3 regions of the Saccharopolyspora mangrovi genome follow, and region 3 is predicted to be linked to each of the others. Evidence: riboswitches for the same ligand, from Rfam matches in the RefSeq annotation. Region 3 holds a riboswitch; each other region holds the start of a gene.

Region 1 (3,252 bases), on a different contig from region 3:
CTTCCGCGGCGCGGACACGTGACGGACCGGCGGTAGTAGGCCGAACAGACCACACCGGCCCCCGAGTTGCAGGAGCGGCTCGGGGGCCGGATCTCGTGCTCGGGCAACGAGAGCTCGCGCCGCCCGCGCGTCGCGTTGACCCGCCTGCTGAGCGGGCCTACCTTCGGATGTACGCGAATTGCCCCGGTGTGATTCAGCCGGTGTACGGCTTCGCGGCCCTGGATCGCAAACGGTCCAGGCGCTGGTGATCGTCGTCGTCGGCTACGGGCCGGACGAGGGGAGGCAGGCGTGGTGGAGGAAGCAGCGAACTCGGACGCTGTGGAGCAGGGTGCGCTGTTCCCCGACGCCTCGGCCCCGGACGAACTGGTCGGTTACCGCGGGCCGGCGGCCTGCCAGATCGCGGGCATCACCTACCGGCAGCTGGACTACTGGGCGCGCACCAAGCTGGTCGGCCCGTCGATCCGCGGGGCTGCCGGTTCCGGCTCCCAGCGGCTGTACTCGTTCAAGGACATCCTGGTGCTCAAGGTGGTCAAGCGACTGCTCGACACCGGGGTTTCGCTGCACAACATCCGGGTCGCGGTGGAGCACCTGCGCAAGCGCGGCGTTCAGGACCTGGCGAAGCTGACGCTGTTCAGCGACGGCACCACGGTCTACGAGTGCACCTCCGCGGAGGAGGTGGTCGATCTGCTGCAGGGCGGCCAGGGAGTGTTCGGCATCGCGGTCAGCGGTGCGATGCGCGAGATCAGCGGGACCATCCACGAGTTCCCGGCCGAGCGCGCCGACGGCGGCGAGAACATCGAGTCGGCGATCAACGACGAGCTCGCGGCCCGCCGCCGCGACCGCCAGGCGGAGACCGGCTGAACGACAGGCATCGTCCATGTGTGCGGTAGCCGACATTGATGGTCTGATAAACCGCGTTGATCGGGTACTCTGAGCGGCATCGCCGACCCCGTGCGGGAGAGTCCGGTCCTGGTCTTGCCAGGGCAGGCGCCGAAGGAGCAACTCTCCCCGACAACCTCTCAGGCCACCTGGACCGCACGGGCGAGATACCTCTGGAAAGCGGGCACACCTGAAGGTGGGCCCCGCCGACGGTGCAAGCCCGGTCCGCCGGGTGAAGCTCTCAGGCGTTCGCTTGGCGAACAGTGACAGAGGGGGAGAGCAGCCACCGCTGCTTCGCCCTTTGTTCGCCGCGATGATTGAGGTTTTGGCGATGACCGACGCGACGCACGACCGCATCCCACTGGCCGCGCTGGAGCACGGAAGGCCCTTCGCTGACCGCCACGTCGGGCCGATGCCCGCCGAACTGGCCCGCATGCTCGACGTGATCGGCGTCGGCTCCCTGGAGGAGCTGGGGCAGAAGGCCGTCCCGGACAGCATCCGCGAGGGCGACCTGCAGCTGTCGCTGCCGGACCCGGCCACCGAGACCGAGGCGCTGGCGGAGCTGCGCGAGCTGGCCAGCCGCTGCACCCCGCACGCCGAGATGATCGGTCTGGGCTACTACGGCACGGTCACCCCGCCGGTGATCCTGCGCAACGTGCTGGAGAGCCCGGCCTGGTACACCGCCTACACGCCCTACCAGCCGGAGATCTCGCAGGGCCGGTTGGAGGCGCTGCTGAACTTCCAGACGATGGTCGCCGACCTGACCGGGGTGCCGGTCTCCAACGCCTCGATGCTCGACGAGGCCACCGCCGCGGCCGAGGGCATGACCCTGGTGCGCCGCGCGGGCAAGTCGAAGTCGCCGCGCTTCCTGGTCGACGCCGACACGCTGCCGCAGACCATCGCCGTCATCGAGACCCGCGCCGAGCCGCTGGGCATCGAGGTCGAGGTCGCCGACCTGTCGGCCGGTGAGCTTCCCGAGGGCGAGTTCTTCGGCGCCCTGCTGTCCTACCCGGGCGCCTCAGGTGCGGTGCGCGACCACGAGGCGCTGATCGCCGAGATCCACGAGCGCGGCGCCAAGGTCGTGGTGGCCGCCGACCTGCTGTCGCTGACGCTGCTGCGCGCGCCCGGTGAGATCGGTGCCGACGTCGTCGTGGGCAGCACCCAGCGCTTCGGCGTGCCGATGGGCTTCGGCGGCCCGCACGCCGGGTTCATGGCCGTGGGCAAGGGGCTCGAGCGGCAGCTGCCGGGCCGCCTGGTCGGCGTGAGCGTCGACGTCGACGGCAACCAGGCCTACCGGCTCGCGCTGCAGACCCGCGAGCAGCACATCCGCCGCGAGAAGGCCACCAGCAACATCTGCACCGCGCAGGTCCTGCTGGCCGTGGTCGCCTCGATGTACGCGGTCTACCACGGACCGGACGGGCTCAAGGCCATCGCGACCCGCGCGCACCGGATGGCCAGCGTGCTCGCCGAGCAGCTGCGCCGCGGCGGGGTCGAGGTCGTGCACGGCGAGTTCTTCGACACCGTGGTGGCCAAGGTCCCGGGCAAGGCCGACGAGGTGCTGGCCGCCGCCCGGCGGGGCGGCGTGAACCTGCGCCGGGTCGACGCCGACCACGTGGGCATCAGCTGCGACGAGACCACCACCCGCGCCCACCTGGCCCTGGTGTGGGAGGCTTTCGGCGTCGGTGCCGGTGACGTCGACGCGCTGGACGCCGAGACCGCCGACGCGCTGCCCGCCGCGCTGGCGCGCACCTCCGAGTACCTGACGCACCCGGTGTTCCGCACGCACCGCTCCGAGACCTCGCTGCTGCGCTACCTGCGGCAGCTGTCGGACAAGGACATCGCGCTGGACCGCAGCATGATCCCGCTGGGCTCCTGCACCATGAAGCTCAACGCGACCGCGGAGATGGAGCCGATCACCTGGCCCGAGTTCTCCTCGCTGCACCCCTTCGCGCCCGCCCAGGACGCCGAGGGACTGCTCAAGGTCGTCTCCGACCTGCAGGAATGGCTCGCCGAGGTCACCGGCTACGACGCGGTGAGCCTGCAGCCCAACGCGGGCAGCCAGGGCGAGTTCGCGGGTCTGCTGGCCATCCGCGCCTACCACCACAGCCGTGGTGAGGCCGAGCGCGAGGTGTGCCTGATCCCGGCCAGCGCGCACGGCACCAACGCCGCCAGCGCCGTGATGGCCGGGATGCGCGTGGTCGTGGTCCGCTGCGACGAGCAGGGCAACATCGAGATGGACCACCTGCGCGAGCTCGTCGGCACGCACGCGCAGGACCTGGCCGCGATCATGATCACCTACCCGTCGACCCACGGCGTCTACGAGGACACCGTGCGGGCGGTCTGCGGGCTGGTGCACGACGCGGGCGGGCAGGT
Region 2 (3,252 bases), on a different contig from region 3:
ACCGTTGGTCGGCGCGGTCACCACGCGGCCACCTGCGGCGTTCTCCTCGTTGACCGCCAGGGCGAACAACGTGACCCACTCCAGGGGATCGTCCTGTTCGGTCAGGGCCGCGGCCAACTCCGCCGCGCGGCGCCGGACCTTCAGACCGCCGGGCAGCTCACCGGTGTTGCGGCATCCGTTGTCGACGCATTCCCGCATCACCCGCCAGATGTCGAGCAGCCCCGCGCGCACCGCGGGCTCCTCGCGCCACGACAGCTCGTTGGCCAGCATCACGCCGCTGATCGGCAGGCCGGACTCAGCGCTGCGCAGCAGCAGGTCGGCTCCCGTGCGGAAGGGCATGGGAACCGCTGTGTCATCGGCTTTGACCCGATCCGCGCCCGCGGCGTCCTCATCCACGACGAAACCGCCGCCCACCGAGTAGTAGACCGCCGAATCCAGTTCACCGCCGTCGTTGCCGATGGCGGTGAAGCGCAATCCGTTGGGGTGCTGCGGAAGGGATTTGCGCCTGTGCAGCACCAGATCCCGGGCACTGGTGAAGGGCAGCACCTGGTCGCCGCCGAGCCGCAGCAGGCCGCTCCGCTCGATCTCGTCCACCCGCCGCGCGCCGGCCACCGGGTCCACGGACTCCGGTCGGTGCCCTTCCAGCCCGAGCACGACCGCGCTCGGGCTCCCGTGCCCGTGGCCGGTCGCGCCGAGGGAACCGAACAACTCCGCTTTGACCCTGCTGACCTGGGAGATCGTCCCGTTCTCGCGCAGTCTGGAGGTGAACCGCTGCGCTGCGCGCATCGGTCCCACGGTGTGCGAGCTGGACGGGCCGATCCCCACCGAGAACAGGTCGAAGACACCGATCGCCATTGATCGTCTCGCCTCGTTCCGGGCTTCGCGGCTACTCGTTGATCAATTCGGCGTACTGCTGAGCCGTGAGGGTCGCACCCGTCTCGCTGACGCGCACCTCGATCAGCCAACCCTCGCCGTAGGGGTCGGAGTTGACCACGGCCGGGTCGTCCACGACGGACTCGTTGATGGTGACGATCTCGCCGGTGACGGGCGCGAACAGGTCGCTGACGGACTTGGTGGACTCGAGCTCACCGCACGCCTGACCGGCCTCGATCTTGTCGCCGACCTCGGGGAGCTGGACGAAGACGATGTCGCCGAGGGCGCTGGCGGCGTGCTCGGTGATGCCGATGCGCGCGACCTCGCCGCGGTCCTCGATCCACTCGTGCTCTTCGGTGTAGGACAGGTTCGTGGGCAGCGACATCGGGAGGCTCCAAAGCTGTTTCGAGGGGACGTCGATCCCCGGTTTCGGCTGGGCCTCCCCCTCTGTTGCGGAACCTGAGAGCTTCGCCGCTGCAGCGGCTTGCACCGTGGGTGGCCCGTCGGCGTCGACGAGCGCTTTCCAGAGTCGCCTCGCCCGAGCGGTCATGGGTGCCTGAGAGTTTGCTGGGGAGTGTTGCTCCTTCGGCGCCCTGCGCTGCTGGGCAGGGTCTCTCCCGCACGGGGTCGATGGCCGGTATGCGATTGTCGATGTGCTCAGCAACGATAAACGGGCCAGCGGGACTGTCAATGCACATGTGATCTCCGCCGGTGCGTCTTGGTCGAGGAGGACCCTTCGATGCTCGACATCCGGGCGCTGGTCGAGCGGGTCGGCCCGGCCCTGCTTCGCACGGTGATCAGCCCGGAGTCCAACACCGTCGCGGGCGACGTGGTGATCGCCGAACCTGATCAGCCCACGACCGCGACCGGCGGCGACCTGGTGCTGGGCGTGGGGATCGGTGACGGCGAGCAGGCGGTGCGCCTGGTGCGCGACTGCGGTGAGCAAGGTGCGGCCGCGGTGCTGCTCAAACCACCGGTCGCCGTGGAGGCCGCGGTCGTGGAGGCCGTGCGCGAAGCGGGGATAGCGCTGGTCGAGGTGCGGTCCGGGACCGCCTGGGCGCAGCTGGTGTGGCTGATCCGCGCCGCTCTGGCGGGCGGGATCAGGCAGGCGGAGGAGAGCGGCGTCGGTGTGGCGGACCTGTTCCGGCTCGCCGACGCGGTCGCCGACGTCGTGGACGCCCCGGTGACCATCGAGGACGCCCATTCCCAGGTGCTGGCCTACTCGGCGCGGCAGGACCTGACCGACCCGGCGCGGGTCTCCACGATCATGGGCCGCAAGCAGCCGGACGACGTGCTGGCGAAGTTCCGCGCCCGCGGCACGTTCCGGCAGCTGACCAAGGGCAGTTCGGCGATCTTCGTGCCCGGGCAGCAGGACGGGACGCTGCCGCGCCTGGTGATGCCGATCCGCATGGGCGGGGAGCTGCTCGGCTCGATGTGGGCGGTGGTGCCCGGCCCCGTCTCTGAAGAGCGCGCGACGGCCTTCGCCGACACCGCGCCGCTGGTGGCGCTGCAGCTGTTGCGCTGGCGCGCGGTCGCCGACGTGCAGCGGCGGCGGTCGGCGGAGCAGGTCCGATTGCTGCTCGACGGCAGTGACGGGTGGCGGGCGGCCGCCAACGAGCTGGCGGTGCCCAACGAAGCGCATCGCGTGATCGCGATCGAGATGCCGGCCTCCGACGAGCCCGCGGAGGGGCAGCGGCTGGCGATGTGGGAGTGGATCACCCGCGGCATCGGGCGGCGACCGCTGGTCACCGAGATCGGCGCGGTGCTCTACGCCCTGGTTCCCGACCGGGAGCGCGGCGGCGGTTGGCCCGAACTGCGCCAAGCGCTGCTGTCGCACGACCTCTCCCCTCGCCCGCTGATCGCGGTGGGCACGTCTGTGCCGGTCACCGACGTGCCGCGGTCCCGCGCCCAGGCGGAGGAGCTGATCGGCCTGCTGCGCACGGGTCTGGTGCGGCAGCGGGTCGCGGTCTACGAGGACCTGTGGCACCTGCTGGTGCTCAGCCGGATGGCGGGCGCGGCCACCGACGCCGGCGTTGCCGCGTTGGGTCCCCTCGTGGTGCTGCGCGAGCACGACCGCACGCAGGGAACCGAGCACCTGGCAACGCTGCACGCGTGGCTGCGGCATCCCGGTGATCCCCGGCAGGCCGGGCGGGAGCTGCGGGTGCACCCCAACACCTTCCGGTACCGGATGAAGCGGATCGGTCAGCTGGTGGACGTCGACCTCGACGACCCGGACGTCCGCTCGGCGCTGCTGGTGCAGCTGCTGGCCGAACGGTGGGCGCAGCACGGCTGAGGCCCGGCGGGCCGCGAGCAGGGGAACCTTTCTGCCACTCCGGCGGCCGCACGCTCGGGCGTTGTGCTGGCGGCACAAACAGCCGG
Region 3 (3,252 bases):
CGCTGACCCGCCCGCTCCCTGCGCAACACCTCCGGTTCCAGCGGCATGAGCTCCCGCTGGACGAAGTTGCGCACCCAGTCGCGGATGTCGCGCTCGGTGTCGGAGAGCGAGAAGTCGACCATCGCGTCGTTCCTTTCCGTGCAGGCCGGTAACTAACACCGTTAGTTTTATGGCAGCCTAGAACCGTTCCGGCGCACGCCGCAAGGGATTCCGGCGAGGAGAAGACGTTGCCCCGACCCAGCACACCCCGCCTCTCCCCGGACCGCATCCGGAGGACGGGGCTGGAGATCATCGACGCCGAGGGCCTGGAAGCGCTCTCGATGCGCAGGCTGGCCGAACGCCTCGACGTGCGCGCGGCCTCGCTGTACAACCACGTGGCCACCAAGGAAGACCTGCTGCACGAGATCGCCGACGAGGTGATGCGCGAGGTCGACGTCTCCGGGTTCGCCCAGGACTGGATCACCGGACTGCGCACCTGGGCCCGCTCCTACCGCGCGGCCCTGGCCGGCCACCCGAACCTGGTCCCGTTCATCGCCTACGGCCCGGCCCGCCGCGACGCCGCGCTGCGCGCCGCAGACGCCGTGCACGGCGGCCTCACCAGCGCCGGGTGGCCCCAGCGCTACGCCACGATGATCGGCGCCTCGACGAAGTACCTGGTCGTCGGCTCGGCGATGGGGTCGTTCAGCCACGGCTTCCCCGCCGACGCCGCGCTCTACACCAACCGCTACCCGCACCTCAGCAGAGCCCACCTGCTCCACCAGAAGGCCGCCGAGATAGACACGGCCAGCTTCGAGCTCGCCCTCACCGCCCTCATCGACGGCCTCAAGGTCCAACACCAACAACTCACTGCGGAGACCTGACCCGGGGCCCGGCGCGGGCGCGACGGGGTGTCGCACCGGGCCGCTGCGCAAGGGTCGAGATCACTCGGTCTTCCTGTTGACTGGGGGTGAGGCGGTTCGTAGCGTCTGTGAGCGGTACAACCGAATACCGCGCCGATGACGTCTCGCGGGAGAGACCTCGCCCCGGCCGGGCGAGGCGCCGAAGGAGCAATACTCCCCAGTAAACTCTCAGGCACCATTACCGCAGGACACCAGGCGAAACACGGAGAAAAGCAGGAGCATCGCGCTTCTCGCCCACGGTGCAAACCACCCTGCCGGGTGGTGAAACTCTCAGGCCAATGACTCCGGGGAGACCCCGCCCGACCAGCGCAGACCGCGCCGGTCGGGGGTCGAGGCGCCCCGGATAAGGTTGGGCGCGTGAGCTGACCGGCCCTCGACTGCCGACCGGCACGCCCACCCAGGAGGAGTTTCACCATGTCGTCGCCCCGACAGACACCGCTGCACGCGGTGCACGAGTCCCTCGGCGCCACGTTCACCGAGTTCGCCGGCTGGCAGATGCCGCTGCGCTACAGCGGCGACACCGCCGAGCACAACGCCGTGCGCACCGGCGCGGGACTGTTCGACCTCACGCACATGGGCGAGATCCTGATCAGCGGCCGGCAGGCCGCCGAGGCGCTGGACCACGCGCTGGTCGCCAACGCCTCCGCCATCACCCCTGGTCGCGCGCGCTACACCATGATCTGCAACGACTCCGGCGGCGTGCTCGACGACCTGATCGTCTACCGGCTCGCCGAGCAGGAGTTCCTGGTCGTGGCCAACGCCGCCAACGCCGCGGTGGTCTCCGCCGAGCTGGCCGAGCGGGTCTCCGGCTTCGACGCGAAGCACGCCGACGTCTCCGACGACTACGCGCTGATCGCCGTCCAGGGGCCGAACGCGGTGGCGATCCTGGCGCCGCTGACCGACACCGACCTGAGCACCGTCAAGTACTACGCCGGCTACCGCGCGACGGTCGCCGGCAAGGACGTGCTGCTGGCGCGCACCGGCTACACCGGCGAAGACGGCTTCGAGCTGTTCACCGCCCCCGGCGACGCCGTGGCCGTGTGGCAGGCGCTGAGCGAGTCCGGCGCCGAGCACGACCTGCAGCCCGCCGGGCTGTCCTGCCGCGACACGCTGCGGCTGGAAGCGGGCATGCCGCTGTACGGCAACGAGCTCTCCGCCGACCTGACGCCGTACCACGCGAACCTCGGCCGGGTCGTCAAGCTGGACAAGGACGCCGACTTCGTCGGCAAGTCCGCGCTGGCCGCGGTTGCCGAGAAGCCCACGGAGCGCACCCTGGTGGGACTGACCACTGACCAGCGGCGGGCGCCGCGTCACGGCTACCGCGTCCTCGACGCCGACGGCGCCGAGATCGGCGAGGTCACCAGCGGCGCACCGTCCCCGACCCTCGGACACCCGATCGGAATGGCCTACGTCGACCGGGAGCACAGCGAGCCCGGCACGGCGCTGCAGGTCGACATCCGCGGCCGCAACGTCGCGGTGCAGGTCGTCGAGCTGCCGTTCTACCGCCGCAACGCCTGACTCCAGAAAGAAACAGGAGGCACACACTGATGTCGAACCCGGATCTGTTCAACGATGCCCTGGCAGCGGTTGACCCGGAGGTGGCAGCGGCGGTCGGCGCCGAGCTGGGTCGCCAGCAGAACACCCTCGAGATGATCGCCTCGGAGAACTTCGCCCCGCAGGCCGTGCTGCAGGCGCAGGGCTCGGTGCTGACCAACAAGTACGCCGAGGGCTACCCGGGCAAGCGCTACTACGGCGGCTGCGAGCACGTCGACGTCGTCGAGCAGCTGGCCATCGACCGGATCAAGGACCTCTTCGGCGCCAGCTACGCCAACGTGCAGCCGCACTCGGGCGCGCAGGCGAACGCGGCCGCGATGTTCGCGCTGCTCAAGCCGGGCGACACCATCATGGGCCTGGACCTGGCCCACGGCGGTCACCTGACCCACGGCATGCGGATCAACTTCTCCGGCAAGCTCTACAACGTCGTGCCGTACCACGTCTCCGAATCCGACCACCGGGTCGACATGGACGAGGTCGCGCGCCTGGCCCGGGAGAGCAAGCCGCAGCTGATCGTCGCGGGCTGGTCGGCCTACCCGCGCCAGCTGGACTTCAAGCGGTTCCGGGAGATCGCCGACGAGGTCGGCGCCTACCTGATGGTCGACATGGCGCACTTCGCTGGCCTGGTGGCCGCGGGTCTGCACCCGTCGCCGCTGCCGCACGCGCACGTGGTCACCACGACCACGCACAAGACGCTGGGCGGCCCGCGCGGTGGCGTGATCCTGTCCAACGACGAGGAGTTCACCAAGAAGTTCAACTCCGCGGTCTTCCCCGGTCAGCAGGGCGGCCCGCTGGAGCA

Evidence for each region. Region 3 has a riboswitch for glycine ahead of gcvT (glycine cleavage system aminomethyltransferase GcvT). Riboswitches for the same ligand answer to the same signal wherever they lie in the genome.
Region 1: linked by a shared signal. The riboswitch ahead of gcvP (aminomethyl-transferring glycine dehydrogenase) and the one ahead of gcvT (glycine cleavage system aminomethyltransferase GcvT) in region 3 are both predicted to bind glycine.
Region 2: linked by a shared signal. The riboswitch ahead of gcvH (glycine cleavage system protein GcvH) and the one ahead of gcvT (glycine cleavage system aminomethyltransferase GcvT) in region 3 are both predicted to bind glycine.

The regions. Positions count from the first base shown of each region.
Region 1 is NZ_JAWLNX010000029.1:35,326-38,577, reverse strand. Features, by position in the region: gene R4I43_RS29265 (bifunctional nuclease family protein) at 1-22, shown strand, start outside; gene R4I43_RS29260 (MerR family transcriptional regulator) at 289-861, shown strand; glycine riboswitch at 945-1,046, shown strand; gene gcvP (aminomethyl-transferring glycine dehydrogenase) at 1,211-3,252, shown strand, end outside.
Region 2 is NZ_JAWLNX010000007.1:156,867-160,118, reverse strand. Features, by position in the region: gene R4I43_RS12480 (L-serine ammonia-lyase) at 1-855, opposite strand, end outside; gene gcvH (glycine cleavage system protein GcvH) at 887-1,258, opposite strand; glycine riboswitch at 1,311-1,406, opposite strand; glycine riboswitch at 1,407-1,503, opposite strand; gene R4I43_RS12470 (PucR family transcriptional regulator) at 1,613-3,166, shown strand.
Region 3 is NZ_JAWLNX010000040.1:38,672-41,923, forward strand. Features, by position in the region: gene R4I43_RS33240 (acyl-CoA dehydrogenase family protein) at 1-122, opposite strand, end outside; gene R4I43_RS33245 (TetR/AcrR family transcriptional regulator) at 228-860, shown strand; glycine riboswitch at 997-1,093, shown strand; glycine riboswitch at 1,095-1,194, shown strand; gene gcvT (glycine cleavage system aminomethyltransferase GcvT) at 1,314-2,417, shown strand; gene glyA (serine hydroxymethyltransferase) at 2,447-3,252, shown strand, end outside.